Regions from separate parts of the Anabaena sp. 54 genome, predicted to be linked through region 4. Evidence: predicted binding sites of a transcription regulator. Region 4 holds the regulator's gene; each other region holds the start of a gene.

Evidence for each region. The regulator NtcA, encoded in region 4, controls nitrogen genes in cyanobacteria. The targets are predictions, from matches to a motif close to TNTGTANNNNNNNNTACANA.
Region 1: HEQ36_RS12270 (Glu/Leu/Phe/Val dehydrogenase) is a predicted target of NtcA. The motif match lies at 1,653-1,672, and genes of this name have one in related genera.
Region 2: HEQ36_RS04905 (DUF3155 domain-containing protein) is a predicted target of NtcA. The motif match lies at 5,864-5,883, and genes of this name have one in related genera.
Region 3: HEQ36_RS07075 (DUF3120 domain-containing protein) is a predicted target of NtcA. The motif match lies at 4,878-4,897, and genes of this name have one in related genera.

What each region holds. Positions count from the first base shown of each region.
Region 1 is NZ_JAAVWA010000010.1:99,944-108,119, forward strand. Features, by position in the region: gene HEQ36_RS12265 (AAA family ATPase) at 1-161, opposite strand, end outside; gene HEQ36_RS12270 (Glu/Leu/Phe/Val dehydrogenase) at 282-1,571, opposite strand; gene HEQ36_RS12275 (carotenoid oxygenase family protein) at 1,920-3,386, opposite strand; gene HEQ36_RS12280 (folate/biopterin family MFS transporter) at 3,472-4,797, opposite strand; gene HEQ36_RS12285 (hypothetical protein) at 5,143-5,457, shown strand; gene HEQ36_RS12290 (succinate dehydrogenase/fumarate reductase flavoprotein subunit) at 5,630-7,357, shown strand.
Region 2 is NZ_JAAVWA010000003.1:73,753-81,928, forward strand. Features, by position in the region: gene murD (UDP-N-acetylmuramoyl-L-alanine--D-glutamate ligase) at 1-1,357, shown strand, start outside; gene HEQ36_RS04895 (conjugal transfer protein TrbI) at 3,011-3,694, shown strand; gene HEQ36_RS04900 (sensor histidine kinase KdpD) at 4,189-5,544, opposite strand; gene HEQ36_RS04905 (DUF3155 domain-containing protein) at 5,912-6,235, shown strand; gene HEQ36_RS04910 (cofactor assembly of complex C subunit B) at 6,665-7,198, opposite strand; gene HEQ36_RS04915 (DUF3611 family protein) at 7,320-7,892, shown strand; gene HEQ36_RS04920 (Uma2 family endonuclease) at 7,913-8,176, opposite strand, start outside.
Region 3 is NZ_JAAVWA010000004.1:192,269-200,444, forward strand. Features, by position in the region: gene HEQ36_RS07055 (family 10 glycosylhydrolase) at 1-52, opposite strand, end outside; gene HEQ36_RS07060 (TIGR03279 family radical SAM protein) at 352-1,683, opposite strand; gene HEQ36_RS07065 (undecaprenyl-diphosphate phosphatase) at 1,788-2,699, opposite strand; gene HEQ36_RS07070 (Rpn family recombination-promoting nuclease/putative transposase) at 2,944-3,852, opposite strand; gene HEQ36_RS07075 (DUF3120 domain-containing protein) at 4,900-5,631, shown strand; gene psbU (photosystem II complex extrinsic protein PsbU) at 5,925-6,353, shown strand; gene nadB (L-aspartate oxidase) at 6,561-8,176, shown strand, end outside.
Region 4 is NZ_JAAVWA010000020.1:85,279-93,454, reverse strand. Features, by position in the region: gene fabI (enoyl-ACP reductase FabI) at 1-674, opposite strand, end outside; gene ntcA (global nitrogen regulator NtcA) at 1,052-1,723, shown strand; gene HEQ36_RS17470 (DUF3084 domain-containing protein) at 1,937-3,385, shown strand; gene HEQ36_RS17465 (pre-16S rRNA-processing nuclease YqgF) at 3,456-3,878, shown strand; gene HEQ36_RS17460 (DUF3146 family protein) at 3,880-4,143, opposite strand; partial or broken gene HEQ36_RS26035 (AAA family ATPase) at 4,540-4,659, shown strand; gene HEQ36_RS17445 (hypothetical protein) at 5,130-5,306, shown strand; gene HEQ36_RS17440 (restriction endonuclease) at 5,309-5,776, shown strand; gene HEQ36_RS17435 (lipopolysaccharide assembly protein LapB) at 5,986-6,897, shown strand; gene HEQ36_RS17430 (hypothetical protein) at 7,028-7,261, shown strand; gene rpoD (RNA polymerase sigma factor RpoD) at 7,315-8,176, opposite strand, start outside.

The DNA of each region.
Region 1 (8,176 bases), on a different contig from region 4:
TGTTGAAGTCGCCCGGCCATCATCTCATTCAGCATCTTAAAAAAGGAAATGAGATTACTTTTACCTGCTCCATTAGCTCCAATCAATATGTTTAAGGGACGCAACTCAAGATCCATTGTCTTAATGGACTTGAAGCCCTTGATAATTACTCGTTGTAGCATAATCAACAATCAGTATTTATACAAAATGATTATATATGTAGATGATGTACAGGGATTAAAAAAAAGGTGCGTTAGGCTAAAGCCATAACACACCCCAATTAAACTAAATTGCAAATACAACTAAGGATACAAGCCCCGATCATTCAAAGCTTGCGCGACTCTACCTACACCCAAAGTATAAGCAGCTAACCGCAGATTTACCCCCCGTGCTTGCGACTCATGAATCACCTTGCGGTAAGCCTGAACCATCAAATGTTCCATTTCCCGGTTGACTCGTTCTTCGTCCCAGAATAGGTAGGAAAGACCTTGTACCCATTCTAAATAACTGACCACCACACCCCCAGCATTGGCTAAAATATCCGGTAACACGGTGACACCTTGGGCTTCTAGAACGCGGTTAGCTTCCAAAGTCACTGGACCATTAGCCGCTTCTGCGACAAATTGGGCTTTGATTTGATGGACATTTTCTGCGGTAATTTGGTTTTCCAAAGCGGCAGGAATCAGGACATCGCAAGGTAAAGTTAATAAGTCTGCATTACTAATGGGTGTTCCTTGGGGAAATCCCACCACACTGCGATGGTTGGCCGCAGCGTAGGCTTTGACAGCGGAAATATCAAGACCATTTTCGGCAAAGATACCCCCACTAGCACTGGAAACAGCGATAATTTTTGCTCCTTCTTGGTGTAGCAATTCGGCGGCTGCCCCACCTACATTACCGAAGCCTTGAATTGCTACCCTGACTCCTACCAGGGATTTACCGTGATCGGCGATCGCTTCACGAACAATAATCATCACACCGCGTCCAGTCGCCATTTCTCGTCCCAGGGAACCACCAATAGATAAGGGTTTACCTGTAACTACTCCGGGGACAGAATGACCAACATTGACAGAATAAGTATCCATCATCCATGCCATTTCCCGCGCTGATGTTCCCATGTCTGGTGCGGGTATATCTACGGATGGTCCAATGTCTTTAATTAATTCACTAATATAACGACGACTAATCCGTTCTAATTCCCCCACACTGAACTTTTTGGGGTCTATGGGAATTCCGCCTTTGCCACCACCGTAGGGAATGCCTAACAATGCACATTTCCAAGTCATGAGCATGGCTAGGGCGGATACTTCTCGTAATGTCACTGCTTCATGGTAGCGAATACCACCTTTATAGGGTCCTAAAATATCCGAATGTTGTACCCGATGTCCAGCAAAAACCCGCACTTCCCCATTATCCATTCTTATGGGAATGGAAACTGTGACAACTTTTCGAGGGTGACTGAGTATTTCTACGATACCTTGATCTAATTTTAATTCTTTAGCAGCCCATTCTAAATAGCTACAGGCTTGATCATAAGGACAAATATGCGCTGGAGAATGATTTTCTATAAGTGGGAGAGACGTTGTCACCATAATACCTACTCCTCATCACCGTATGTTTGTGAACCGGACTGATATGGTTAGCTTACCCTCTTTTTTGAAAAAGATGTCAATTTTGTAGTTTCTGTTACAATTTTATTTTGATTTGTATGCAGTAAGACGCTTGGGCAGATAAACTATAAAAATATCGGCGTTGCTGATTAAGGGTATGAATTTTAGTCTCACGCAAAGGCGCAAAGACGCACTGAGGTTTGAGTTTTAAAGATTCAATTTGGGAATTTCATACCTCAATATGGCTGATACGCCACGCAGGCTATCAGCAACGCCAAATTTTGATGACTTGGTTGGGTGACGCAGAAGCTTTTCCCCAACCTATATTAATTAAATGAATGTTTCAGGTGTAAAACTCCCGTGTAAGCCATAGGGAATATGATGTTTGAGGTGTAGTTTTGCAATTTCACCTTTTTCCAAATTTACAGCATCTAAAATTACCACATCTGAACGATGATGTTCTGCATCATAAACTAAGGCTATTAGCCAGCCATCATCTTCTGTTTGGGAATTTGGACGAGGAATAAAAATTGGTTCACCGATAAAACCTGCTGGTGCAGCACTCCATAATTGTCTTTGTTGTAACTCTAAATCAAGTTTGAAAATTGCTTGTAGGGGAGCATTTCCCGTTGATTTATGAGCCGCAGCCGTGTATAGATAACGATAGGATTTACCGACATGATGAGGGTGCATTGTGGGAAATTCACAAGATCGATCATCTATTAAATGATTTTCGACTGTATTGGTTGGTAAATTCAGATTAAACCGCCAAAGTTTGCCAGGAGAATTGGCATCAAAATCTGTTTCTCGATAATCGCTATTGGGTTCAACTTCTGGTAATGATTCATAGCAAATAGAATCAATGATAATTTCATTACCCACTTCAAAAGCATTAACATGATGGAAAATAAAACCTGCCTGAGTTTCTAAAACTTTGATTTTTTTAGTTGGGTTTTGGCGAGGAATAATGATGATTTTTGTAGGTTGATTTTTTTGGACTTTAATACATTGGGCGGCGCTAGATATTCCCAAAGCAAAAGGTATGGGGTTAAAACTAACAGGATTTTGGAAGAAAATACAGTAATTTTCTGTAATCACAAAATCATGAATGAAGCAAAAACCAGCAACGCTATGATTTTGTTTATTGGTGATTTCTCCGTCGGTATTTAACTCAAATATGTTAATTGTAGTTGATAGTCCTGGTGTAATAGCGAAATTAACTAATGTACCATTTGCATCAATTCGCGGGTGGGCGCTAAAGGCTTCCCCTTTAGATAAAACACCGTTAAAGTATTCATTTCCTAATGTTTCTAGAGTGTGCGGATTAAGTAAATAGGGTTCAGATGCTTCCCATAGTGCTAATAGTTTTTTACCCCAATAAATTACATTAGTATTAGCAATATGTTTGATTTTGAAATCAAAGATATTAGCTAACCAGCCGCCCAGTTTTTGTGTACCAAAAACACCACGATAAAGAATTTTACCCGCTTTTTTTTCTGCTAAATAACCTGCTGTGGTAACAAAGCGGTTACGAAAATGGGCGCGGCCATTGGTAAATGTAATGCGGCTAATCATGCCATCACCGTCAAAGGGATGATGTAATTTTTGCCCATTAATATCTAGTAAACCAGGTCCATTTCTAAATAATGTTCCTTGCAATTCTGGTGGTATTTCTCCTTCTATATCATCAATCCAGTAATCAAATTCCTGGTGAAGAGATTCATATCCTCCTTGCCAATCTTTGAGAGTGTAGGATTTTTGGAGATTTTGCTGATCTTGAGGTTCTAATATTTGCATTTTTTCTTGGCTATGGTAAGTTTTTTCAGAAAACCAGGGATGTAAATATAGAGATAAATCTAATTGTCTTCGAGATTTTTATCTATTAAATAAGTACATCATTATCAATTCTATCATCTGGTAGCAATTTAACAAAAAATATGGGTATCAGAGAAGTACAGCTAGTGAGAATGATTAATAACCACAGGGAGTCAAATTGATATTCTGTGATTCCTAACCATTTCATCATGATTGATCCTAATGCGTAGGAAACTGTTCCTGCTACATTAAATACAGACATGATTAACGCAAAAAATGTGGCTTCTATGCCGGGAGGGCAAAGCTTTGTTGATAATACTAATATGGGCATGAATACAATTTGCCCAATCACAGTAATAATCAAACTATCACCTAAGCTAAACCAATGATCATCTATGCCTAACATTCTGTTGGTGTGCGTTACTAATAATAAATTCGTCATTCCTAAAGCTGTGGATAGGAAAATACCCGCAGTAATCATAGTTCTAAAGGGAATGTGCTTAAAGTAACGTTGGAAAGCCCAAACTCCAATTAGGGAAGCAAAACTCGTCACTAACCGAATTCGTCCTAAAAATTCTGGTTGAAAGTGGAGTTCATTAGTTGTGAAATAGAAGAATGCTGATTCGGTTTTTGGTGTAGCGTGCCAAATAAATATAAATAATGTGGGCAACCAAATTGTTTTTTGAGTAATTGCTTGGCGGATTTTTAGTAGTTGATCTTTTGTGTTGTTGCTTTTTTTGTGATCTTTATTAATAGGTTTTTCAGTAATTAACCAAGCTACAGATGAAATAATTAAAGGAAATAATGCTGTTATTAAAAATACTATACGGGTGGTAAAATATTCTAAAAGTAACCCGCTAAGGTAAGCTGTACATAAGGCACCAATAGCTGAACTACCCCAACAAAGAGATTGTAAAGAACCTATTTTGGCTTCTGATTCGTTTCTGGCTCTTTCAACTACTATGGAATCAACTATCACATCACTAATAGCCACAGAGACAGAAGAAAGTACAATCATAATTGTGGCTGTTGTACTGGTATGAGCGACTGTTCCTAAACATCCCCAAGCTGCACAGCCCAGAATTCCTGACATAACTATGTAAGGTTTTCTATGATAACCAAATATGGGTAAACTATCGGAAATAAACCCATATAATGGCTTAATCATCCAAGGTATAGTACAGATTCCCATAATTGTTGACATCTGCACGGGACCTAATAGTAATTCATCTTTGAGAAAAAAGCTGACAGCTAAACGCGATAATGTCAGTATACCTTGAACAAAATAGATGGTAAGAATTGCTATTAACTCAGCACTGGGTTCGTTACCTAAGAGAATTTTTTTGGTTAGTAAATCTTTGAATTTGGGTAAGGTAGGGGAGTCATTTAGCATTTGCATGAATAATGATTAAGTTTTATTTACTTTTATATCATAGATTTTTAAATTGAGGATAAGTTTTTATTAATTATGAAACTATAGGAATCCGGTTTGATTCTGTCAGTCGAGCGATCGCCTTTGGTGAATTTTGTATAGAAGAAACTTTCTTTTTAACCGTGTTCTCTGTATAAATGGTTATATATAAAACACATTAATTGACAATTTCCCAGGGGATGTGACTGAACATTAGTTTTTTGTAAAGTAATATTACAAACCTTGGAAATATATTGAGAAATTGTTCTTGAGGCAAACATAGATTTAAGGTAGAAGCTATAGGACAAAATTGAGGCCAGTTTTAAAATGAACACAAATAATATTCAAAACTATCGCTTTGTCTGTACCTTAACTTTTGGTGATATTTACGGTCAAATTATTGTTTGGTTAATTACGATTACTATTAGCTTGGCATCAGCTTTAGCACTAATGGGCGCAAAAAGACCTGTATACGCTTTAGCTACGGTAGGTCTTGTGGTTCTTTTATCTCTACCTTTTTTACTTTTCGCCTTTGTGACGACTTTATTAAATAATATTGAACTCAATGCTGTAGAGCCAAAAACCAAGACAGAATCAATACAAAGTAGTATTTCACAAAACCCAGTCCAAGTAACTAGCTAAAGGGGATTTCACCAATAGACATTTGGTAAAAATTAAATGTGTGTTTGCTACAACCCTTGTAGAGAAGTTACATGAAGCGTCTCTACATTTTTTTGCACCAGATGTCAAATTTACAATTTCTCTATTACCCTGTCTTGTAGATGGGGAATTTTTTTTTAATCGGTGGTTGATGATGCTTGAACATGATGTAATTATTGTTGGTGGTGGTTTGGCTGGCTGTCGGGCTGCGGTGGAAATTGCCCGGACTGACCCTAGTTTAAAGGTAGCGGTAGTTGCCAAAACTCACCCAATTCGCTCTCATTCGGTGGCTGCTCAAGGTGGTATGGCGGCTTCTTTAAAAAATGTGGATGGTACGGATTCTTGGGAAGCTCACGCTTTTGATACTGTCAAGGGTTCCGATTATCTGGCGGATCAAGATGCGGTGGCAATTTTGACTCAGGAAGCACCGGATGTGGTGATTGATTTGGAACATCTGGGGGTATTGTTTTCTCGTTTACCTGATGGTCGGATTGCTCAACGGGCTTTTGGTGGACATTCTCACAACCGCACTTGTTATGCGGCTGATAAAACTGGTCATGCAATTTTACATGAGTTAGTTAATAATTTGCGCCGTTATGGGGTGCAGATTTACGAAGAATGGTATGTAATGCGCCTGATTTTGGAGGATGGCCAGGCGAAGGGTGTGGTGATGTTTCACCTGTTGGATGGGCATATTGAGGTGTTACGGGCGAAGGCTGTGATGTTTGCTACGGGGGGCTATGGTCGGGTTTATAACACGACTTCTAATGATTATGCTTCTACTGGTGATGGTTTGGCGATGACAGCTTTGGCTGGTTTACCTTTGGCAGATATGGAGTTTGTCCAGTTTCATCCTACAGGTTTGTATCCTGTGGGTGTGCTGATTTCCGAGGCTGTGCGCGGTGAAGGGGCATATTTGATTAATGCTGATGGCGATCGCTTTATGTCCAATTATGCCCCCAGTCGCATGGAATTAGCCCCTCGTGATATTACCTCACGGGCAATTACCTATGAAATCCGGGCTGGTCGTGGTGTAAATACTGATGGTAGCGCGGGTGGTCCCTTTGTCTATCTGGATTTACGCCATCTAGGTAAGGAAAAAATCATGAGTCGTGTTCCCTTTTGCTGGGAAGAAGCCCATCGTTTGCTTGGTGTAGATGCTGTCACTCAACCTATGCCGGTTCGTCCTACCAATCATTATTGTATGGGTGGTATTCCTGTCAATACCGATGGACAAGTTAGAAGTAATAATGATAGTTTTGTCGAAGGCTTTTTTGCCGCTGGGGAAACTGCTTGCGTGTCGGTTCACGGAGCAAATCGTCTAGGTAGTAACTCCTTATTAGAATGTGTAGTTTATGGTAAAAGAACTGGGGCGGCGATCGCTAATTATGTCCAAAATCGGCAATTACCATCCATAGATGAAACACGCTACATCAACGAAGCCAAACAACAAATACAACTCTTAATAGACCAACCAGGACAGTACAGAATTAATCAAATCCGTCAAGCTTTTCAAGATAATATGACTGAAAATTGTGGCGTTTTCCGCACCGACGAAGTAATGCGTCAGGGATTAGAAAAAATCGCCCAACTACAACAAAAATATTCACAAATATATTTAGATGACAAAGGAAAAAGCTGGAATACAGAATTAGTTGAAGCCTTAGAATTGCAAAGTTTAATGGTAGTTGGACAAACCATTTTAACTTCCGCCCTCAACCGCCAAGAAAGTCGCGGCGCACACTTTAGAGAAGACTTTGCCGAAAGGGACGATAATAAGTTTTTACAACACACAATGGCTTATTATTCACCCACAGGAATTGACATTCAATATCGTCCCGTGACAATCACAATGTTTGCACCAAAAGAGCGAAAATATTAATTAAAGATACAGCACTTTCCGGTGTTATGAGGTACATATCCAGCGGGCAAGATGCCCGCACTACAAGAGTTTCATGATTCAACTTTGTACCTCATAAGAGCGGAAACCGCTGTAATATTTAATTTTCTAAAATATGCGGTTATTCGGTTCTTTTTATCGAAAACCTGGTTCAAAATCAATGGCGGCCTTAGAGGATGTTTGAAAAGTTTTTAATGTATCAATAAACCCCTCTCCAAACCTCTCCCCTAAGCGGGGAGAGGCTTTGAAACCCCCCTTCCCAGCCTTCGGCACGCTGCGCTAACGTAGGGAAGGGGGGCTGGGGGGTTAGGTTTTTGGAGATTATCGGTTTCATCTAATACTTTTCAAACAACCTCTTAGAGGATGTTTGAAAAGTTTTTAATGTATCAATAAACCCCTCTCCAAACCTCTCCCCGACGCGGGGAGAGGCTTTGAAACCCCCATTCCCTTGTAGGGAAGGGGGGAAGGGGGGTTAGGTTTCGGAGATTGTTGGTTTCATCTAATACTTTTCAAACAACCTCTTATTGTGTGGGCATTTCATTGAAAATATAGAGATAATTGTTCAGAACCCTTGTCCCGCAAGGGTTTTGTTATAATCAATCCTCAATCACCATCAAAGAGACGCAAGAGCCAAATATGCCCACAATGAGAGGCTGTTACAAAAATGGTAACAACAGTTCAATTTTGTCATTTATCCTGGATAATCTTCTAAATACAATGTCATAAGTAAGTAGACGAAAATAAATCAAAGTAGATTAAGTAATGTAAAAAATCTGGAGATGATTTCGTAGTGAGGGCTTC
Region 2 (8,176 bases), on a different contig from region 4:
GGCAAGATTGTTGAAACAGGAAGGCTGGGAGGTTGAACTTTGCGATAGTAGCACCTCCCCAACCCTCCTCGAACAACAACAACAACTCGCCAGCGAACACATCACCGTCAAATTAGGACACAAACCAGAATTCACCAACTCTGATATATCCAAATTAATAGTTTTCAGTCCCGGAGTTCCTTGGGATATTCCTATTTTAGCCAAAGCGCGAGAATTAGGCATAGAAACTATTGGCGAAATGGAACTAGCTTGGCGATATTTGCAAGATATTCCTTGGGTAGCAATCACCGGGACAAATGGTAAAACTACCACCACCGCTTTAACTGCTGCCATTTTCCAAACAGCGGGATTGAACGCCCCCGCCTGTGGTAACATTGGTCATGCTGCTTGTGAGGTAGCAATACAGGCAAGAGGCAAGAGGCAAGAGGCAAGAGGGAATACAGACAAAAGTTCCGTTGATTGGATAATTGGTGAACTTAGTAGTTATCAAATCGAATCTTCCGTAACTTTAGCGCCCCGCATTGGGATTTGGACAACCTTCACCCCAGATCATTTAGCCCGACACAAAACATTAGAAAATTACTATAATATCAAAGCCAAATTATTACATAACTCCCAAATTCAAATATTTAATGGTGATGATACTTATTTGAGCAAATTAGGATTAACTCATTGGCCAAATGCCTATTGGACAACCGTTAAAGGTGAAAAATTCTTAATCGGCGAAAAAGGCTTTTATATAGAAAATGGCTGGGTAATGGAAAAAATTACCCCCACACCACAACCCATTGTAGAGGTATCTGCATTGCGAATGGTAGGGGAACATAACCAGCAAAATCTGCTCATGTCCGTCGCCGCTGCTAGATTAGCAGGTATAGATATTACCGCTATTTCTCAAGCTGTGCGTGAATTCTCTGGCGTTCCCCACCGTTTAGAACATATTTGCAATTGGCAAGGAATTGATTTTATTAACGATAGCAAAGCCACCAACTACGACGCAGCCGAAGTAGGATTAGCATCTGTCCATAGTCCCGCCATTTTAATTGCTGGTGGCGAAGCCAAAGCCGGGGATGATACCACTTGGTTAGCCCAAATTCAAGCCAAAGCCGCCGCCGTTTTACTCATAGGTAACGCAGCACCAGCATTTTCTAAACGGCTGCAAGAGATGGGATATAGCAATTATCACATAGTTGAAACAATGGCAAACGCCGTATCCTTATCTGCGGAATTAGCCAAAAAATATCAAGCCTCTGTAGTATTATTATCTCCAGCTTGCGCTAGTTTTGACCAATATCCCAACTTTGAAATGCGGGGTGAAGACTTTCGGCAATTGTGCCAAAAATATCTAGTACCGTAGGTTGGGTTAAGCAAAGCGCAACCCAACATCAATCAAATTGATGTATACTAAACACGGGTGAGATTTAAACTTTTGCCAAATGACAAAAAGCCCAGATGTGTAGGGGTAAAGCAAGAGCTTCATTGGTGTCAACTTAAGGTAAAACCTGTAGCCCGCCTGGGAATGAATTCCCAGTCTAATAGCAGAAGTCATCTGAAGATGACTAAATAACCCGGAAATTTTTGAGTAAACTTTAAGTAGGTTGGTGTTGAAAATTGTCGTTATGGCAAGGCAAAAGGCAAGAGGCAAGAGGCAAGAGTGAAGAGGGTTTGGGCGATTTTACATTTCTTTACACAGTTTGGTTTTATTGTGTTCACCTACTTAATTCATGTTGATTTAATATCAGGACTTACGCAAAATATTCCTCAAACCCTCATTTCTCTGTGTTCTCTGTGTTCTCTGTGTTCTCTGTGGTTCATTATTCCGTAACTCGTGCGTAAGTCCTAAATATCACTAAAATTAATAACATTGACAGGTTGAATATCACTTTTTTGTCAATTTGTCAATAGGAAATTTTTGCGATCGCTCAAATTAGATCATTTCTGAGCAAATTCATGGCTAAAATTGTTGAGGGAATAGCTATTAATTTTGTAAAGTTTTGTATTAGCCTGGGAAATTAATTTCTGAAACTACTGTCAATAAAGGGTTTGAGACTAACATCTTCTGAAAGATCCAAAATTGACAATAGTAAGCCAATTATGAAATTCTCTGAAATTATAGCAAATCGCTGAAAGTATAGCAACCTCGTTGATAAATAGAAAAGATTCTCAATTAATTATTAAGAAAATCTAAAGGCAAATTGCTAAAAGTTATAAATATCAAAAGTATTATTGATTTTCTATAATTTAAACTTATCATACAGCCATTATGAATAATATATCTGATAAACAGCATCTAGGATAAAACTAAGAGCATATTATAATTGTGCGATAGCGAAGCGCTGCTGCAAGCAGTTCGCTTTTTCGACTTAAGCTCAAATCCCTACCACATCTCGTTCCTAGTCTCTGACTAGGAATGCAGTTGATGAGGCTCTGCCTCTCATATCATTGAAGGCAGAGCCTTCTAGAATTCATTCCCAGTCAGAGACTGGGAATGAGATGATCTGGGTTCTTTGCGGGGTAGATATTTTACGTTAAGTTGACACCAATGAAGCTCTTGCTTTACCCCTACACATCTGGGTTCTTTGTCATTTGGCAAAAGTTTAAATCTCACAAGTACATAGTATAACTCTTAACTGGGAACAGTTTCAACTGTCTGGACATCCTCAATTTTCCAAATCTGACAAAGAAAAATGCACCTATTTTGAGACACAATCAGCCAAAACCTGGCACTTCTTTGTGATGAAAATCCGTGAAACTCTTATTAATAAATGGTTTTAGCTTTATTTAGCAAGCCCTAATTAAGTAGGTGAACAGAAAAATTTAAAGGTATGTGAAGAAAAGTAAAATCACTCAAAACTCTCTTCCTGTTCCCTGTTCCCTGTTCCCTGTTCCCTGTTCCCTGTTCCCTTGCCCCAACGACAATTTTTAACGCCCACCTACTTAACAATTGTCCAGAAACTATCCTAGCTAGTCCACGTCACCATACATATTACATATTATTGGCAATCCTATCATGAGTCGTTCTATCCATTGGCAATCTAGCACCGCTGCACTCATGGCTATAGCCATTACAACAGGTACAGCCATCCCCATGCTATCATTTAACCCTGTTTTTGCCCAAGGATTTAATCTCAATCAATCGCGGACAATTAGTATCCCCGCTAATGTCACTTTACCTGTTACCTACGAAAAAGAGAAGGTTATCGTCAAACCGGGTGAAACATTGGCTCTAACTCTGAAAATAGCTGACAATGTTACTGATAAAAACAGAAATATTTTAATTCCTGCTAATACTGAAGTTATTGGAGAATTACAACCAGTAAGATTAAATGGGGCACCTACTAATAATAACCGGCAAGGTGTCCGCTTTGTAGCCAGGGAATTAGTATTTCCCTCTGGACAACGACAACAGATTTATGCTAACTCTAAAACCATCACCCAAACAGAAACAATTACCAAAGGATCAAGCACTGGACAAATATTAACAGATGCGGCTATTGGTGCGGGTGCTGCTACTCTGATTTCTTTGGTGACTGGTAACAAGAAAATTGAAGTTTTAGAACCCGTAGGTGGTGCAGCAGCGGGGGCTTTAGCTAGTGTACTATTGCGAAAACCAAAAGCTGATGTTTTTGTGTTAAGACCAGAACAAGATTTAGATATTACCCTGACTTCAAATTTAGTCATAACTCGTCAATAAACTTATAGCGGTATGCACTGGAATGAAATACATCATAGTCCCCTCCTCGCTTGCGGGGAGGGTTTGGGGGCGGGGTTCTTGTACTTCATAACACCACAAAGTGCTGTAATAGTTTTGAAGTTGTGAATTTCATAATATAAATAAATTTTAGTCTCACGCAAAGGCGCGAAGACGCACTGAGGTTTGAGTTTTAAAGGTTCAATTTGGGAATTTCATACCTCACATTGGTGTCAACTTAACGTAAAACCTCTATCCCGCAAAGAACTCAAGTCATCTCATTCCCAGTCAGAGACTGGGAATGAATTCTAGAAGGCTCTGCCTTCAATAATATTAGAGGCAGAGCCTCATCAACTGCATTCCTAGTCAGAGACTAGGAACGAGATGTGGTAGGGATTTGAGCTTAAGTTGACACCAATGCATACCTCAATATGGCTACGCTACGCAGGCTATCAGCAACGCCTGAAATTTTTAAGTCTATTTATTTATTCCCTATTTTAGCCAACAGATTGCAACCAAATTATAAATGTAGTTCCTGGGGTATTTGGTAATGTGATAATTGAGTTAATGGCTGGACTAAAAACCTCGATGTTTCCCTGCATTTCTACTATTAACTGTTTAGCAATGGCAATTCCTAAGCCAGTTCCCGGAATTTCTGTTTTTGCCTGTACACCCCGGTAATGTCTTTCTCCTAGATGTTCTAAGTCCTCTGGAGGAATACCTGGACCTGTATCACTAATAGCAATACCTTGTAAATTTCCTTTTTGTTGCCCACATTGTACTAAGATTTTACCTCCAGGTGGTGTATATTTTAAAGCGTTATCAAGGATATTACTCAAAACTTCTCCTAAGGCTTTTTCATTCACCCTCGCTAGGGGTAGGTGAGGAGAAATTTCTGTGATTAATTGTAGATTTCGTTCTTGAGCGATCGCTTGGGCAGATATTAATAAAGGTGCTAATAAATCTACTAAGAAACGATTAGTTAATTGTTCCCCTGTTCCGGGCAATAATAACGCAGGTTTAGCTGCTTTTTGGACATTTGCGTTAATAACTACTTTTGATTCTGGTAGAGGTAAAGGTTCTGAATCTGCTGTATTTAAATCAATTACTTGATCAAATTGTTTTAATAGTTCTTGTAAGCGATCGCTCTCCCGGACTATACTGGTGGCTACTTCCCGATTAGGATCAACCGGGAGCATCCGCTTAAATAGTAATTTCCCAAAGGTGCGGATAGCAGTTAAGGGGTTACGAAATTGATGTAAAAGATTATCTAATAAATCCCGTTGTCTCTCTTGGAGAATTTGTTCCTGCTGGAGTTGATGTTGTAACCATGACTGGCGCTGGTCTAAAATGCAAGCGATCGCTAAAGTCTTAGCAATGCGTTCAATTTCCCGTTCCTCTCGTTCATTCCATTCCCTATCTTCTCTCGCCGTCACCAATAACCCCATCATCACGCCTTCATGAATCAAAGGTAAAACAATTTGGTTATGACTCAGCCAGTATTCATCTTGTGCATCGTGTAAATTTTGTTTTCCTGTTGCTGCCGATTCCGCTGATTCATGGGAGGATATTGGAGTCGGTTTTAACAATCTCATTTGCTGATTGGGTAATGCTAAAACATTAGCTAACCTTACAGGATGACCTTCCCCCACATCACTATATTCATCACTAGGATTTAATGCTATAGTCTCTGGATACACCATTACTGGAATTAGTCGTGCCTCTGCTGTAGATTTTTCTACTAGTTCTTGTGTCAAATAAACAACGCTAAAGCCCGCTCCCATCCCTTGGGTTAGCAGAGCCATTTGCTCTCGACATAGAGCAAGAAAATCAGAACTGGCAGACATTAGCATGAGTTCAGGAATCTAGGAGGAAGAATAAGTCACCAAGTCAGAAGAAGAAGGAAAGAAGGAATTGGTAGGGGTTTAGCTTATGCCTTACCCCTATAGCTTTCGACCTAATTTTCGCATTTTATTCAAGTACATAACGTTACTAAGGCTTCTAGCTATCTAGTTTAGTCTGGTAATGGATGATTGGTAGGGAAACAATAGCTGAAAAGTCAGCAATTTTTTTAATTTTTAAGTCTTCATTTTTGACAGTTTTACCCTAGTTGTATCAAAACATTAAAAACTATTGATCTTTTAAGATAGAACTTATATAATGACGACGGATTTTGTAGCCATAACTACAGTCTATAGCTTGAAACAGGAGGACAATAGGTTGGCAAGGAGACGCAAGCGGAAGAGTCGTCGTAGGCAGGAAGGACGGCGCATACTTGAGCATATCCCTCAGTACAGCATTGAAAGTGGCGAAGATAAACCTGTGACAGCAGCAAGAAAGTTCATTCAAGCTGAAGGTATCACGCCACCTGCGCTGCTACTAGTAAAACGCAATGAACATACAACAGACCGATATTTCTGGGCGGAAAAAGGTCTGTTTGGCGCTCAATACGTAGAAGAGAATCATTTCTTGTTCCCTAGTCTCAGGATTTTAGAATCACCAACAGCACCACAAACTGTGTCTGTTGCTGTGGCTAGTAACTAAACAACAAATGACTATCATATCTTGTAAATGTGACTTCTGACTCTGTGAATAATTAACTGGCAATTATGACTGGTTTGTTCAAAAATTCCATTTCTTTTAATTTTTTGGTTGAATTTGCCAGTAGAGTTTAAATACATTCTCTCAAGTCATGGGATAATTAATTCCTCATTAATCTGTAATAGATTAGATGAATCAGTTTGTTATCAGCTTATACAAAAGAGAATAGCGACAGAGCCAAGGTCATCCAAAAAATGAAGTATGAATTATTTATTTATGCTCTCACTAATTTGGACTACTATCAAGCTCTGTCCGCCAATTTAAATTTTTCCTCATGACATACCAAGCATCAGGAAGATTTCCCTACTGCTGATTTACTCAAAACTTGAGTCAGAAGCCTACATAATGCTAGTTTTCACCCCCAACAATTAATCAAGTGTCAAGTGTCTTTAGCTGTAATGCCCTTTGTAACTCAGCCAGTTCATCTCTATGGGCAGTTACAGTGATTGTACTTGAGAAGTTTTGCCCACTTGGGATATTTTCCATCTTGAGTGACACCTTCTCAAGTCTTCCAGATTTTTTCCAGTACAATAATCCACTTAAAGGCGAAAACAGGATTATTAATAGAAAAAATTGGCCAAAATCGGGCAAAAGCATTGATAGAACCAACGCCAAACAACCCAAACCTACGGCTGCTAATATAGTCAAAAATATAGCTAGAAACCAGCTAGGGCTAACCAATCCTTCAAAAGTGACTTGATTTTTAGCAGTATCTACCGCTGAAACTCGATAAGCACGAGAGCGAAAATACTCCTTTAATGCAGCCATTAATGTATTTTCATCCTGTTCTGAAGTCAATTGCATCATTTCTGTACGATCCTTGGTCGAAGCGCGTATAAAGAAAAATAATCCAACTGATAACAGAAAAGTTAAGAGGAACGTAGATTGAGAAACAGTAGAATTCATAACTAATTTTACGTCTGAAATTTTCAGTAGACTTAACCCATTATCAATTATTCTGGAAATAGGTAACAGCTAACAAACAACAAACGGAAGTTGTTCTTAATTTTTAAGTTTTAATTTTTATATGACGCAAAACTCCGAAACACCATCATCTAACCTCCGGGCTATAGCCCAACAATTTCGCCTAGCAGGTTGGATTAGTTTATGGATTCAGTTGGTATTAGGTGTAATTTCTGGAATAATTGTCTTGTTATTTGGCATTTTTAGTCAAAAAGCAGGTAGCCCCAGTAACAATCCAGGAACGGGCTTTGGCGTGTTTTTAGCAATTTGTGGCATACTTCTGTTGGGTGCTGGTATTTACTTAGCTTATCGCTACACTAGAATTGGCAAGAAATTAGAATCCCCTAATCCCACTAATCGCCCTCGTAAGGTGGAAACTGTGCAGGTATTACGTTTAGGTCTATGGATAAATTTAGGGGGAATATTAGTCACTTTATTGGGAGCGCAAGCGATCGTTGGTACACTAGTAGCTAGGTCTATATCTCCTCAAGCAGTAACTACTCAATTATTTGACCCAACTCGGATTATTAGCGGTTTAGATATGCTCATAGTCCAGGCAAATACAAATACTGTATCAGCGCATTTTGCAGGTTTATTAGCATCTTTGTGGTTAATGAATCGGATTAATAAACCATAATTGACAGTGGTTGTGGTATCCTAATCTTTGAAAACAGGTAATTCTAAAATAAATCCTGGTAAAACATTTTCTCCCGATAAACTTGTCGGTAATGATACTATTTCTACAGACTGATTTTGACGGTAAATTTCTACTTGTTGATTTTGAGGATCAATTAACCAACCTAAACGTAAACCACTATTAAAATACTCCTGCATTTTCTCCTGTAATTGACTCAAAGAATCTGTACGAGAACGCAATTCTATGACAAAATCAGGACAAATTTTAGCAAATTTCTCTTTTTC
Region 3 (8,176 bases), on a different contig from region 4:
ACAGGAACAAGTTAATATTTAAAATAACGAATCCGACTGTCTTTTTATTCATTAGTCAGTTGTCAGTTGTTATACTCAACACGGCTTATTCATTTGATTCGGTGGGTAAGGGTTTAGCAGTGCTAAACCCCTACAAATCTAGGTTTTTCGTAATTTCGTAAAAGTCCATGTCCTAACCGTGTTTAGTATAAGTAGGTTGGCGTTGAAAATTATCGTTATAGCAAGGCAAGAGGCAAGAGGCAAGAGTAAAGAAGTTTTCAGCGATTTTACGTTTCTTTACACAGTTTGGTTTTATTGTGTTCACCTACTTAGTTGTTAGTTGCTAAGGATAGGAAAGAATTTTGTTAATTATTAGTCCGCTTGAAGACAAGTATTGATTAATTCCTCAACTCCCGCTACAGGGAAAATACTGACATTTAATTTTTGAGATACTTCTGCAACCGTCATATCATCTAAAAATACCAATTCTCCATGCTTCAGCATGACGCTAGGTAATAAAATTCCCTCTCCTAAATCTTGCCCTTTTAAGTTTAAAAGTAAATCATGTCCGGTTAATAAACCAGTCACACTGATACTTTGTCCCCAATAATCGCTAGATAAAGCTCGCATATTCACTTCTAAACCCGTGACAGTATTTAACTGTTCTACCAAGGGTTGAAATGCTGTTTCCACTGCATTACCGACAACCCAAGTTAATCTGCGTTGATTGGTAATTTTTGGTGGTAATAACTCAGTTGCAGTTTGGGTAAACTGTTTAATAAATAAGCGAATTGAACCTACACCATTATCAATTTGCGGATATTCTTCATATTCAGCTTCAGTAGGTAATTCCTCCCCAGCAATTAAAAACCATTCATCAGCTAACCAGACGACACTAGAATTATATTCTTGGCGAAATTCCTGGGAGAGTAATTTAACTTGATAGATTACCTCTTGGGCTTTTTCCCGCGTCACAGGTATGAGTTCATCTTCCTGGGGACGAAACCGCGTCAAACCCACCGGGACAACTGCTATTGATGCTACCGTTGGTAATTCTCCAGTATGAAAAGATGTTAAATCCCGCAATGTCCTCTCTAAATGTTCACCATCATTTATACCAGGACAGACAACAACTTGAGCATGAATTTGCAATCTTCGTTCTTGAAACCATTTAATTTGTGATAATATTTCCCCGGCACGATTATTTTTTAAAAGTCTAATTCTCACATCTGGTTCCGTGGAATGCACGGAAACATAGAGAGGTGATAACCGCATTTGTTCAATTCTTTGCCATTCTCTCGCGGTTAAATTCGTTAAAGTTAGATAAGAACCATATAAAAAGCTTAGGCGATAATCATCATCTTTTAAATATAAACTAGTTCGTTTTCCTGGTGGTTGTTGATCAATAAAGCAAAAGGGACAACGGTTATTGCACTGAATCAACCCATCAAATAAAGCTGTAGCAAATTCCAGTCCTAAATCATCATCATAATCCTTTTCAATTTCGACATGATGGGTTTTCCCCGTCGCATCTAAAACTTCTAATTCGAGAATTTCATCAGCACATAAAAATTGATAATCAATTAAATCACGGGGTTGTGTGCCATTAATAGCCACAATCGCATCACCGGCTGTAAAGCCAATTTCCTCCGCAATTGAGTCAGGTAGCACCTTGGTAATTTTCGCAGGTTGAATGGTAGTCATTAGTCAGTTGTCAGTTGTCAGTTCTCAGTTGTCAGGAAAGGTTGGAGGACAGAAGGAATTTATTTGGAAGTCCCTTGTCCCCTATTTTCCAGATTTTAACTACTCTAACTATTTTTTAACATTCCCGCAGCGATCGCACTTAATATTGTTGCTCCAAATGCCAACCGATACCAAACAAATATCCAAGTATTCTTGGTTTGCAGATAACGCAACAGCCAAGCAATAGAGATATAAGAAAAAACAAACGCAGATAATGTCCCTACACCTACCACAACTAGGTCAATTTTCCCCAATGCCTCCTTCAAAAACTGATACACGGTAGCAAGTGTTAAAGTCGGAATACCTAAAAGAAAAGAAAATCTAGCGGCTGTTTGCCTTTCTAAGCCGAGAAACAAGGCTGTAGTTAAAGTTGAACCCGAACGAGACGCACCAGGGGCTAAAGCCATCATTTGTCCGATCCCAATCAACAAACCATCACGAATTGTTAGGGTGCTAAAATCTCGCTTATGACTGCCCAGTTTTTCCGATGCACCTAATAACAGCGACATAACAATTGATACTATTGCAATAGAAGTCATACTGTTAATAGCTGAATCTTCGCTATTTAATGCTTTTTTCAGGACAAATCCGCCGATTACAGCAGGTAAAGTTCCTATAGCTATGCCTACTAACAATTTCCATTCTTCCTGTTCCCAGTCTTTTTGTTGAAAAGCCTTGAAACCTCCAGTTAATATCTGTTTAATATCTGTCCAAAAATAAATTAATACCGCTATGACACTACCAAATTGAATTGTTGCCAGAAAAGCTTTTGAACTCAATTCCTGCCAATGAAAAGCCTTGGTAAACACCTCTAAATGAGCCGTGCTGCTAATGGGTAAAAACTCTGTAATCCCTTGAACTATACCCAAAATAAAAGCCTGAAAAATTAACTGAATCAGATTCCCTTCCGGTACTCCTACCTGTAACAGTTGCCATGATAGTAAATTTATACTATTCACTTCTAAGATTGTTGTCATTAACAAAACTCCCAAAATCAATGCGTAATTCTAGCAAACTATCCAACTTTACTTGGTTGTTGTCAGTCTGTTTAGACAAAATCTTATCAGCGCAGTAAGTAGGTTGGCGTTGAAAATTGTCGTTATGGCAAGGCAAAAGGCAAGAGGCAAGAGTGAAGAAGTTTTCAGCGATTTTACGTTTCTTTACACAGTTTGGTTTTATTGTGTTCACCTACTTAACTCTTAAATAAACCATGCACCCAAATTACTTGTTTATCTCAGATTTTAACCATATTTTCAAATCATTAATATCTGTAAAATCTAATAATGTTTCTCCTAGCCTTTCTAATTGTTCTATGTTCAAACTTTTGATATTTTGAGTATAACTATCTTCCAGCTTTCCAAACCGTTTAGATAATATCCTTAGCAATAGGTTTGTTGCTGCATCTTTTTTACCTTCCTGTCTGCCTTCCTGTCTGCCTTCCTGTCTGCCTTCCTGTCTGCCTTCCTGTCTGCCTTCCTGTATCCCTTCCTGCTTTGCTTCTTGATATACCCGTGTTTGCTTAATATCACTCACTAAAAACATTGCTTCTATCTCCTGACGGCTTAATTGTGAAAATTTGGACAATAAAACAGTCTCCAACAACTCTATAATACCTTGTTTTTCTCTGTCATTATCAATCTCCGTCTTAGTTCTTGCCATAAGGGTTTTAACTAATTCCAGTGCTTGTGCTTCCTTACTAACAATTAACTCAATTAACCCCATACCAATTGAACCCGGTGGTAATTCATCTAAATAAATTCGTTTAATTCTCCCACTATTAATCAGTTCTTGTTGATAAGCAGTCAATTCTCCCACATCTAAACTCCGTTTCGGAAATAAAGCTACGGCTTGCCAATCTTGTACAGGTTTGAATTGATTGAGATAAATGTTGATTTCGGCGATTAATTCCCAGTAAAAATCTGGTTTTTGTTGAAATTGCACTTCCACAAAATAGATGGGTTTCTTCACACTATCTGCTGTGAAAATTCCATCAAATCGAAATGCTTTTTCTTTCACTTCCACAGAAGTAAATTTATAATCTGTGGCATTTTCTGTAGGTTCTCCCAGGATTTCAAATAATAGGGTGTGGAAAGTGAGGAAGATTTGGTAGAATATCGTGTCTGTGTGCATTATTCCTGATTTTAATATTTCTTATATTACAAAAAAAAGGGAACAGGGAACAGGGAACGGGGGAAAGAGGGAATATTTTGCCATAATATTCAAAATATGGCTCATTTCTTATACATGGCAAGCTTTATGAGATTTTTTGTTCAGATTTTGCATATTATGTACTGGCGTTGCTGATTAAGGGTATGAATTTTAGTCTCACGCAAAGGCGCAATCACGCTTCGTGATCTCGAAGAGTAGACGCACTGAGGTTTGAGTTTTAAAGGTTCAATTTGGGAATTTCATACCTCAATATGGCTACGCCTATGTACTCAAGAGCCTAAAAAACTAAAGTTTCAGAGTTTAGATCTTCAGTCAAAAAAGAGATGTTTTTACAAGATGCGTAGCAGGAAAAAAACAGTATCATTATTTCAATCTCATGTTTTTAAACATGAGTTTTTTCTGTTCCCTGTTTCCTGTTCCCTGTTAAGAGTTCCCTGCCCTCACAGACAACTTTTATGGCTTACGCTACGCTATCAGCAAACCGTAAGATACAAGATAACGTCTTGGTATTTTGGCTATGAAGACAAATATGATTTTTTTATTTCCCTAGTTCTGGAATTTATATGGGAAATAATTATCTTGATAAATAAAAGCTTTATATATGGGCGCACACTTCCCTTACTTTAACATAAGTATAGCAAAAACTCGGAACACTGTCAAGCCCCCTAGCTGAAATCACCAAAAATCGTTTGATTATTGATAAAATTCTCATTATTATTGAGAATAGACCCCCAATAATTGAGAAAGTCCTTTTTTACTAGAATCCTATACAAATAACTTATAATTCAATCACAAAATTCGCAATTTCTCTGATTAATCTGGTCATTTATCAATACCAAGTCACCAAAGTGATCACTTCTGAAAACTTAGCCAAGGTCATGGTCATATTCCTTTGCCGATTGAGTGCATACCTCTATAAATATCATGTATAATCAAGATGCCCCCCTGGGGGATTTTCAGTTATGATATTGTGAAATAAGTAAAGTTTAGTAACAAATATTAAAAACTTTGATTAATCATACATTCTCTGCCTACACAGCTACTAACCCCACTGTAGATATCAATCACAGCCTGAAAAATCATCATTTACCAAATTTTCTATCTTCCCGACAAAATTGGTTAATATTTTTAGCATCAGTATTCTTAGTATCAGTACCAGTGTTCATAGAAGCTCCATTGGTGCGATCTTCTCCCATTCTTAGTGTATTAATGACAAGCTTTTGGGTATGGATCAGTATGAGATTAATGTCACGTCCCCAAACCTACCTGTGGGGAGATTTACTCTTTGGCTTTAGCTGGACTTGGTTAACAGGAGCGATTTATTGGGGTTGGTTAAGATATGAACCAATCTGGCATATACCAATAGAAGCATTAGGATTACCTTTTGCTGTGTGGTGTTTAGCGAAAAATTGGGGTAAGGTTGGCAATTGGTTTTACCTCGGTTCTTTACTAGGAACGGTTTTAACCGATATTTATTTTTATTTGGTGGATTTAATGCCTTATTGGCGACAAATTATGAGAACAGATCCATCAGGTGCTTCACAAATCTTACAAAATGCCCTAGCACAAGTCCAAACCCCTTGGGGAGAAGGCTGGGCAGTCATTCTTGCCCTGATGCTGATGACAGTAGGAACAGTCTCTTTACTCCATAAGCAATCCCATTGGTATGCCTTTGGGGGGGCGGTTTTGAGTACAATTCTAGTAGACAGTCTCTTCTTGTTAGCAGCAGTCCTGGCGTGAAATTCCCATCAATTCAGGTAAACACCGAAAAATGGGCGCAAAGGTGCTATGAGGTCAGATTTTTGGCAAAAGTCAAATCAAACCAAATAGTCGTAAATATTATGGATATTGATACGCTGTATATTAGTTTTTGATGACTGTTGTGCAAGCTCTCAAGCTTAAACCATGAAGAAGCTAGGATCAAGTTAGAAAAGAAACTGCTCTAACACCCTTAAACTTCCGGCTTATGCCCTACAGTTCATAGCTTTTGGCTGCAAAATTTTATTATTCCTGGAAAAAAAGAGGTAAAAATCGTGAAAGGATTGGTGCGTTTATTTACTGTGTTTACATTGTTGCTAGGTTGCTGGGGAATACTGGGAACTACCCAGACAGCCCAAGCTGTTAGTTTCAATAGCTTTCTGGGAAATCAAGTTCCAGTTTTAGCGATCGCTCGTCAAAATAGAGCAGATCAGAAGCTAGGAACAGAGTTTGGTAAGAAAATTGATTTGAACAATACCAATATCGCTGCTTTCCAACAATATCCAGGACTGTATCCTACATTGGCGAAAAAGATCATCGCTAATGCTCCCTACGAAAAAGTAGAAGATGTATTAAATCTACCAGGATTGAGCGATCGCCAAAAAGAACGTTTGCAAGCTAACTTGGATAATTTCACCGTGACAGAATTGGAGCCTAACTTCAACGAAGGCGACGATCGCATTAACAACGGTATCTACAGATAACTAAGGATTGGGGATTGGGGACTGGGGACTGGGGACTGGGAATTGAAAACATATTCCCAATTACCCATACCCTAAGTTGAGATTTTAAATTTTGGGCTGTAAATCCCAAAAATCATCCAAATCACAAAAATCATAGTTAGCCCTTGTTCCCTATTCCTGGCTGTAAATCCCAAAAATCATCCAAATCACAAAAATCATAGTTATACCTTGCCCGATATAAATATTCCTAACCAATTCGATGTTTTAGTAGTCGGTGCCGGTGCAGCAGGACTATATACAGCCCTATGTCTACCCACATCCTTACGAGTCGGCTTAATTACTAAAGAAACAGTCTCACTCTCTGCCAGTGATTGGGCGCAAGGTGGCATAGCCGCAGCTGTAGCCCCAGAAGATTCGCCAAAACTGCATATTGAAGACACATTAAAAGCAGGGGCTGGTTTATGTGATATCGCCGCTGTCAAATTCCTAGCCGAACAAGCCCCCAGTTGTATTCAGTCCCTGGTTGACCTGGGCGTAGCTTTTGATCGTCATGACAGTAACTTAGCTTTAACCCTAGAAGCAGCCCATTCTCGTCCTCGCGTGCTTCATGCAGCCGATACTACTGGTAGAGAAGTTACCACCACCCTGACAGATCAAGTCCTGCGTCGTGAGAATATCAAAGTCATTCAGCAAGCCTTGGCTTTGAGTTTATGGATAGAACCCCAAACCGGTCAATGTTTGGGAACTAGCCTATTTTATCAAGGGAAAATTACTTGGATTAGAGCCGGGGCTGTCATTTTAGCTACTGGTGGCGGTGGTCAAGTATTTGCCCAAACCACTAACCCAGCAGTGAGTACAGGTGATGGTGTAGCTATTGCATGGCGGGCGGGTGCAATTCTCCGTGATTTAGAATTTGTGCAGTTTCACCCCACAGCCTTGAGTAAACCGGGGCGTTTTCTGATTAGTGAGGCTGTGCGTGGAGAAGGGGCGCATTTGGTGGATGACACCGGGCGACGTTTTGCCTTTGATTACCACCCAGCAGGGGAACTAGCACCCCGTGATGTGGTGAGTCGGGCTATTTTCAGTCATTTACAAAAAACGGCTGCTGATATGGCTACAGCGAATGTCTGGTTAGATATGCGCCCCATTCCCGCTGACAAAATTCGCCATCGTTTCCCGAATATCATTAATGTTTGTCAACATTGGGGCATTGATGTCTTTACTCAACCCATTCCTGTGTCACCTGCTGCCCATTATTGGATGGGTGGTATTCTCACAGATGTCATGAATGCCACGAATATTCCCGGTTTATACGCCATTGGAGAAACTGCCAGTACGGGAGTACATGGTGCTAATCGTTTAGCCAGTAATTCGTTGTTGGAATGTATTGTCTTTGGGGCGCAAATGGCTAATGTTGACTATGAAAAATTGCAACTGGGAAAACAGGAATCTGCTAATATTATTGAAACTGAAAGTTTGGCAGTTAACCCATCTCTAATTGAGTGGGAAAATCAACAAAGACAATTAGCAGAAATTCGCCAAAATTTACCCCGTGTAGTTTGGCAAAGTGCAGGTATTTGTCGAGAAAAATTAAGTTTAGAAAATGCCATTTCTCAAGTTGCATCTTGGCAAGAAGACTTTGCTGCTTTACCTTTAAGTCAATTATTATTGAGTTTAAAACCGACACAATCAGTTAATTTTCAACAGCCACAAATTGAAAAGGAATTACGGCTTTGGGCAGAAACTCGTAATTTATTAGATATTGCCGAATTAATTCTGAAAAGTGCTGTTTTTAGAACCGAAAGTCGGGGTGGACATTACCGTTTAGATTACCCTCAAACTGA
Region 4 (8,176 bases):
AGTTGAGTGACGGTGCGACGGAGTGGTGCTACTTTTTCGACGTGATGAATCATATCCAAAATGCCACCAACGGCTGAAGACGCTAAGGTGCGAATAGGTCCAGCAGAAATACCATTGACGCGAATATTATCGGGTCCGAGTTCCGCTGCCAAGTAGCGAACACTGGCTTCTAAACCAGCTTTAGCCACACCCATGACATTATAGTTAGGAATTGCTCGAACTGCTCCCAAATATGTAAGAGTAATAATACTTCCGCCTTCAGTCATTAAAGGTTTAGCTGCACCGCTTAACTGTACCAGTGAATAGGTGCTAACTTCCAGAGCCGTATTGAAACCAGAACGAGAAGTTTGACTAAAACCTCCGGTCAAATCTTCTTTTTTTGCAAAGGCTAAACAATGCACTAGAATATCTATTTTCCCCCATTCTTGCCGGATGGTTTCAAAAGTAGATTGAATTTGCTCGTCATTTTCAACATTGCAGGGCAGAAATAGGCTAGGACTGAGCGTTTCTACCAATTCAGAAACTTTTTTTTCCATTTTACCCTTGTCATCTGGCAAGTAGGTAATGCCCAAATTAGCCCCGGCTTTGTGTAGTTGTTGGGCAATTCCCCAAGCGATAGAACGGTTATTGGCAATACCTGTAACTAGGGCATTTTTTCCAGATAGATTGAGCATAGAAATTGCTAATTTAATTCATCATTAGGAGCATACTAGAATCTGAGCCTAGTTTGACTGCATCGGGCTAGGGATTTTCCAAAATGCTCCATAAGCAAGCAGTAAGCCCCAAAAAATCATGCCCATGTTTACAAAAATTCTCAAGAAATTGACAATTTTTAGAGGCAAAACTTTTGGAGTATAATTGGTGAAACTACTTATCAATAATTACTAGCTAAACGGAACAACAATTATGTATCATTATAAACGGAAGGCTAGGAATTCCGCGTTTAGGTATAGGAAAAAACAGCAAGGTTAATGGTGATTTATTGATTTTTCGGGTGTATTCTTAGGTAATTAGTTTTTGTTTTTCTGGCATTGGGTAGGGGAAGGGAGAAATGATAGTGACACAAGATAAAGCCCTAGCAAATGTTTTTCGTCAAATGGCGACCGGGGCTTTTCCTCCGGTAGTGGAAACATTTGAACGGAACAAGACGATCTTTTTTCCGGGAGATCCTGCTGAACGAGTTTATTTTCTTCTCAAGGGTGCTGTGAAACTCTCAAGGGTGTACGAGGCAGGAGAAGAAATAACGGTGGCTCTGCTGCGAGAAAATAGCGTCTTTGGTGTGCTGTCGTTGCTGACAGGCAATAAGTCTGATCGATTTTATCATGCAGTGGCATTTACTACTGTAGAATTGCTTTCAGCCCCAATTGAACAAGTTGAACAGGCACTGAAGGAAAACCCAGAGTTATCAATGTTAATGCTGCGAGGTCTTTCTTCGCGGATTTTGCAGACGGAGATGATGATTGAAACTCTTGCTCACCGTGATATGGGTTCAAGGTTAATTAGTTTCTTGTTGATTCTTTGTCGAGATTTTGGCGTTCCTTGCGCTGATGGTATTACCATTGATCTGAAGTTATCCCATCAGGCGATCGCTGAGGCAATTGGCTCTACTCGCGTTACAGTCACTAGACTGCTGGGAGATCTACGCGAGAAGAAAATGATTTCCATTCATAAAAAGAAGATTACTGTGCATAAACCTGTTGCTTTAAGTAAGCAATTTACTTAAAAGTTATGGGTAAATGGAGTTGGCACGGCTTCTATTTTTGAGGTAATGCGGTCTTAGGGTCTCCCTAAGTAGCGTCACTACCATAGAGATTAAACCGTTAATTTGGAGGAAAGTCCTAAAATTGTATAATTCCTACTTTTGCCTAACTCCATTTACTCACAGACAATGGTTGAACGTAGTAGGCTGTATCTGTCAGCATTGCGGTAGTTAAAAATGGCCACCGGGTACATCCTTATTGCAGCAATTCTTATTTTGGGAGGCGTAATTGCTACCGTTGGCGATCGCATCGGCACACGAGTTGGCAAAGCTCGTCTCTCACTTTTCAATTTACGTCCGAAAAAAACTGCTGTAATTGTGACTATTTTTACAGGCGGTCTAATTTCTGCATCAACTTTAGCAATTCTCTTTGCGGCTGATGGCGGATTGCGAAAGGGCGTATTTGAATTAGAGGATATTCAAAGAGATTTGGGGAACAAGCGGGAACAACTAAAAATCGCAGAAGCGCAAAAAAGTCAGGTTGAGAGTGAGTTAAATAAAGCCAAACAAGAACAAAGTCAAGCACAGGAAGAATTACAGAAAATTAATAAGTCATTACAGGCAGCAAATACTAAACAAAAGACCACACAAGCTCAACTCAATCGCACTCTTAATCAGCAAGCCAAAACCCAAGCCCGACTTAATGCAACTCAAAGCCATCTTGGTGGAATTGTGATTCAGTATCAACAGGCAAGAAGTGAATTACAAACTCTTTATAATCAGCGACAAACATTACAAACGGCAGTAGAAGAGTTAAAGGCGGAACGGAAAAGATTATACGCTGAAGCAAAACAGGCAATTGATGAAGCGAAGACGGTAATTGAAAAACGCGATCGCAAAATTGTTAAATTAGATAAACTTATTCAAAATCGTAACCTCGAAATTAAACAGCGGGAAGAAGTTATTATGACTAGAGAATCTCGCTTAAAAGAATTAGAGAAACAACAACAATTTTTAGAGCAGGAAGTAGCCAGACTAGAAAAATATTATCAGTCCTATCGTGACCTCCGCTTGGGTAAACTAGCCTTAGTAAAGGGCCAAGTAATAGCGGCAGGATTAATTACTGTAGACAAGCCTGATGCAGCACAGCAGGCAATTATCCAAATTCTTCAGGAAGCTAACCGCAATGCCAATATTCAATTAACTGAACCTGGTGCTATTCCGGCTAATAAAGAAATACTCCGTGTCACTAAAGATCAGGTTAAAGCACTAGTTGCACAAATTAAAGATGGTCGAGAATATGTAGTCCGAATTTTCTCCGCAGGTAACTATGTCAGAGGTGAAAAGCAAATAGAATTTTTTGCAGATGCAGCGAGAAATCAACTCGTATTTTCATCAGGGGAAGTGCTGGCTACTACTACAGCGGATTTAAAAAATATGACATCTGAACAAATGCGTCAACGCTTAGATTTACTAATTTCCGCTTCCCAGTTTCGCGCCCGCAATGCGGGAATTGTCGAAAGTGTCCAAATAGAAGGAACTTTTCCGCGCTTTGTTACCCAATTACAGCAAACGGAACAGGAAGTAGAAATCAAAGCTGTAGCCGCAGAAAATACTTATACTGTAGGTCCGCTAAGAGTCAAGTTAGTAGCCCTCTTGAATGGACAAATTCTTTTTAGTACGTGAAGAATTTAATTAAAGATTGAAAATTACTACAATCAATATTGGGCGCAGACCCTGCGCCCCTACGTAAATAATGACTAATACACAACCTGTAATTTTAGGATTTGATCCCGGTCGTGATAAATGCGGGATTGCGGTGATGGGATTGGATAGACAACTATTTTATCATCAAGTTGTTTTGGCAAATGAGGCGATCGCTAATATTGAAACACAACTGCAAAAATTCCCTGTATCCTTAATGGTGATGGGAGATCAAACAACGGCTAAAAAGTGGAAACAGCAACTTAATCAGGAATTAAGCAAACCCACCAATATCATTTTAGTTGATGAACGTTATTCCACTTTACAAGCACGCGATCGCTATTGGCAGATGTATCCACCCCAAGGCATCACTAAACTATTACCCAAGGGTTTGCGTCAACCCCCCCGGCCAATAGATGACATTGTGGCCATTCTCCTGATTGAACGATATCTTAACCGACTAACTGACAACTAATTTACAATTCAGCCCGAATTGTAAAAGCATAATCCCCTCCAGGTTCTAACTGATAGTCCTGTTGTTCTAAAAACCGCCCTAGAGGTTCTTTGATTAAAGCACGACCCTGGGAAGGCTTCACAGAAAGTTCTCCCCGACGGAAATGCCACTGGAAATGCCACTGAAAATTACCGGCGCTAACTTCACCTTCAAGAAAGCCTTGTTGCCAAGATTGGCGGGTAACTCTCACATGAGCAGTAGTTTCTGGCAGACGTTTAGCACTCACGCTTGTTTGATGTCACGTATGGGATAAAAGCCAATTATTTATGTAGGCTACTTATTCTATGTACCAAAAATAGCTTAATTCTACAAACTAATCAAAACAAGATAAGTTAATAAAGTCCAGTTTCGTAACTGCTCTTTTGTTGTCAATTTACAATAAACGCAAGATAATAATGCAATTATTACATAAAACTATTTGTGAAGAGTGTGCTTTTTATATCAAATCAGAATGCACTCACCCTGATGAGTTGGCAATTAATTGTGCTACTGTCACTTTTTGTAATTCATTCACTCCAGCAGTAGAAATTGATAGTCCTTGTGTGTCTTTTGGTAATTTAGTAATGATGATATGTTATTCTCTTGATGTCTTAATACCTGGATTTTAGGGAGGCTGTTTCCATTGATTATTCTATGTACTCATAATGATGGTGGTGTGGGAAAAACTACCCTTGCTGTTCATGTTTCTGGTGTTCTTATTAACAGACAAGATAGTACACTTCTAGTTGATTGTGATGATCAGGCAGATTTTTGGCAGTTTTACATTGATCGCAATCCAGAAAAATTAAAAGATTGGGAAAGATATGAAAATACATTTGGGACTATGAAGGTTTAGAACATTTATACGATTACTTTGTTGATTTATTAGATGGATAATGTTGGGAGATGAATTATGTCTAGAGAAGATAAAGTAACTACTCAAAGTAAAATTTTTTTGTTGATAATGCCATTCAAAATGGCATAAAAGAAGTAGAAGAAGAAAAACAAGAAACTCAAAACTTAGATATAGAATTAAGATATACCAACTCTGAGTTAGAAAAGATAGGGAAGCTAACTAGAATACTAAGGTTAGGAAAAGAACTATTCCTAGAATCAGTAATTAGTTACGTACATTTTCTTTTCTCTGAGCATAAAGAAAGTATCCAAAAAATAATTGATGAAGAATCAAAAAATTATCAAGCCGAGTTAAAACAAATTACTCCCATAGAAAATATGTCTAGAAAAGACCGTGATAGATTTTCAGGGAAAATTAGGCTATCACCTGAAACATCAGACAAAATAGAACAGTTAGATATGAAAGATAGAATAAATGAATGTTTGTTTGTTGGTATAAATTTACTTTATAAACAATTAGTTGGAGAATTTAAAACTGTTAATCAGGAAAAATAAAAATGGATTTCTTAGAAATTGATGCGTTAGTAAGCGGCATTATTTATTCTAGCGAAACAGCAAAACAAGATTTAGGTAGACGTTTTGCTGCTTATCTGGGATTAACACCAGGAAAATCTGGAAGTGATGGAGGAATAGATGGTTATGCCGAACTAAATAATGATATGATTTATTTTCAATCTAAATTATCCCAAAATATCTTAGATGCCTCTTATTCAGCAGAATTGATTGGTAATATGATAATTCATGAAGCTAATATTGGCATAATGTTAGCTGGTGTTGGTTATACAGACGGATTTCGTTCTCGTTTAAATAAAGCTATTCAAAGTAAGCAGATTAATACACAGCTAAAGATTCATTTATTAAGCCTTGAGGATGTATTTGGAGAAACGGAGATATTTATAAAGGCTACTCAAGATTTACCTTTATTGAGGAATTTGAGTAATGGTGCATGGGCTAAATACAAGTAGTATTATTTGGCGTTGCTGAATTGAGGTATGAAATTCCCAAATTGAACCTTTAAAACTCAAACCTCAGTGCGTCTTTGCGCCTTTGCGTGAGACTAAAATTCATACCCTTAATCAGCAACGCCTATTATTTTAATATGTTTATCTAGATGTAGATATCAATATCTTCCTTTGCATCTTTGATCCTTTGTGCCTTTGCGCGAAATAAATCCATGCAATTATCACTCATTAAATATCCCATCTTGGGAATAATCAATTTGTTATTATTAAGTATTAATATTCAACCAGTATTTTCCAATTCTCCCCCTACTCTAATACTGGCACAAGCCACAAATAGTAAAGCGGCTACAGATTCTTTAAATCAAGGGTTACAAGCGATTCAATTGGGAAAAATAGAAGCAGCAATTACCGCTTTTCGTCAAGCTATTAAACTAGATCCTAAATTAGCAGCAGCGCATTATAACTTGGGTTTAGCACTGCGACAATCGGGAAAATTACAACCTGCGGCAGATGCTTTTTATCAAGCTACCCAAGCTGATTCTCAATTTGCTTTAGCTTTTGCAAATTTAGGTGGGGCGCTATTAGAAGGAAATAATTTAAAATTGGCGCAAGATTATTTAAATCAGGCTTTGAAGTTAAATCCAAATCTGGGTTTTGCCCATTATAACATGGGGTTGCTGAAGGAACAGGAGAAAAATTGGGCAAGTGCGATCGCTTCTTTTAAAAAAGCTAGAAACTATAGTCAAAATGCTCCCGAACCAGCATATCATTTAGGTATCTGTTATTTGCAACAAGGGAAAACTGAACAAGCAAAAGCAGCTTTTAATCAAGCAATTCAAATAAATCCCAAATATGCGGAAGCACACTATAATCTTGGCTCAATTTTGTTTAATCAAGGTCAATTAAATGAAGCTTTAGCAGCTTTCAGAAAATCAGCCGCAGCTAATTCTACTTATGCTAACGCTTATTATGGTGCAGGATTAGTTTTTATGCAGTTGAAACAATACAAGGAAGCTGTACAAGTCTTCCAATATGCTCAAGATTTATATAATATTCAAGGTAATTTACAGTGGGTGAAAAATTCCCAGGAGTTATTACAACAATTGAAAAACTTAAATAAGTAGGTAGGGACGTTATCGGGAACGTCTCTACTCTTTCATCAGGTACTAATCCAATATTTTCTCAGCTTTTGGACAGATGAATAAATCTAGAGAAATAAGTAGAAGTTAATTAAATAAGTAACGGAGTAGAGACATGACTAAAACTAAAACTCAAGAACCTATTAGCAATTTAGAGTATGATTTTATCAGCGTCCTGCATACTAAAGCCGTAGCAGTTCAAGCTTATGAAAATTATATCAAAGATGCCAAGGAAGCTAATTCTCAACCCTGTGTAGAACTTTTCCAAAAATTACGGCAATCGGAAATTGAACAGGCGCACGAAATTCGTCATCATCTCCAAGAAGTGATGCAGAAAGGCAAGATGTAATTAATGCTGGGGGCAGGTTTAAGAGATTAATGACTTAAACCCACCCCTAACAATTAACGAATATACTCTTTCAATACGCTATTGCGATTAGGATGGCGTAATTTACGGAGTGCTTTAGCTTCGATTTGGCGAATGCGTTCGCGGGTAACGTTGAAAATCTGACCGATTTCTTCCAGAGTTTTCATGCGCCCATCATCTAAACCATAGCGAAGTCGGAGAACGTCTCTTTCCCGAGGACTGAGACTATCAAGGACTTTTTCTAGGTCTTCCCGCAGCAAGTTCTTAGAAACTTGATCTTCTGGAGTTTCACCATCAGATTCAATGAAATCACCTAAACGAGAATCTTCTTCTTTACCGATAGGTGTTTCTAAAGAAATTGGTAACTGGGCAGATTTGGCAATAAACCGCAGTTTCTCGATGGTCATTTCCATACGAGTTGCAATTTCTTCTTCTGTGGGTTTGCGTCCCATTTCTTGGGAGAGGAGTTTGGTGGTTTTCTTAATCCGAGAAATGGTTTCGTAGAGATGAACCGGTAAACGGATAGTGCGGGACTGATCAGCGATCGCTCTTGTAATTGCTTGACGTATCCACCATGTAGCGTAGGTAGAAAACTTATAGCCTTTTTCGTGATCAAACTTTTCAGCCGCACGAATCAAACCCAAACTACCTTCTTGAATCAAGTCTTGGAAGGACAAGCCCCGATTCATGTATTTTTTGGCAATGGAAACTACAAGTCTCAAGTTCGACTGTACCATCTTGTCTTTCGCTCTCCGTCCCACGTGCAGACGGTAACGAAAGGTTGGTAATGGCAATGATACTTCTGCTGCCCATTCGCTGTCTCTAGGATCGCGTTCTAGGCGTTCACAAAGCCTTTCCCGCGCCCGTTCTAATTCCAGTAACTCAGCGATTTTCCGC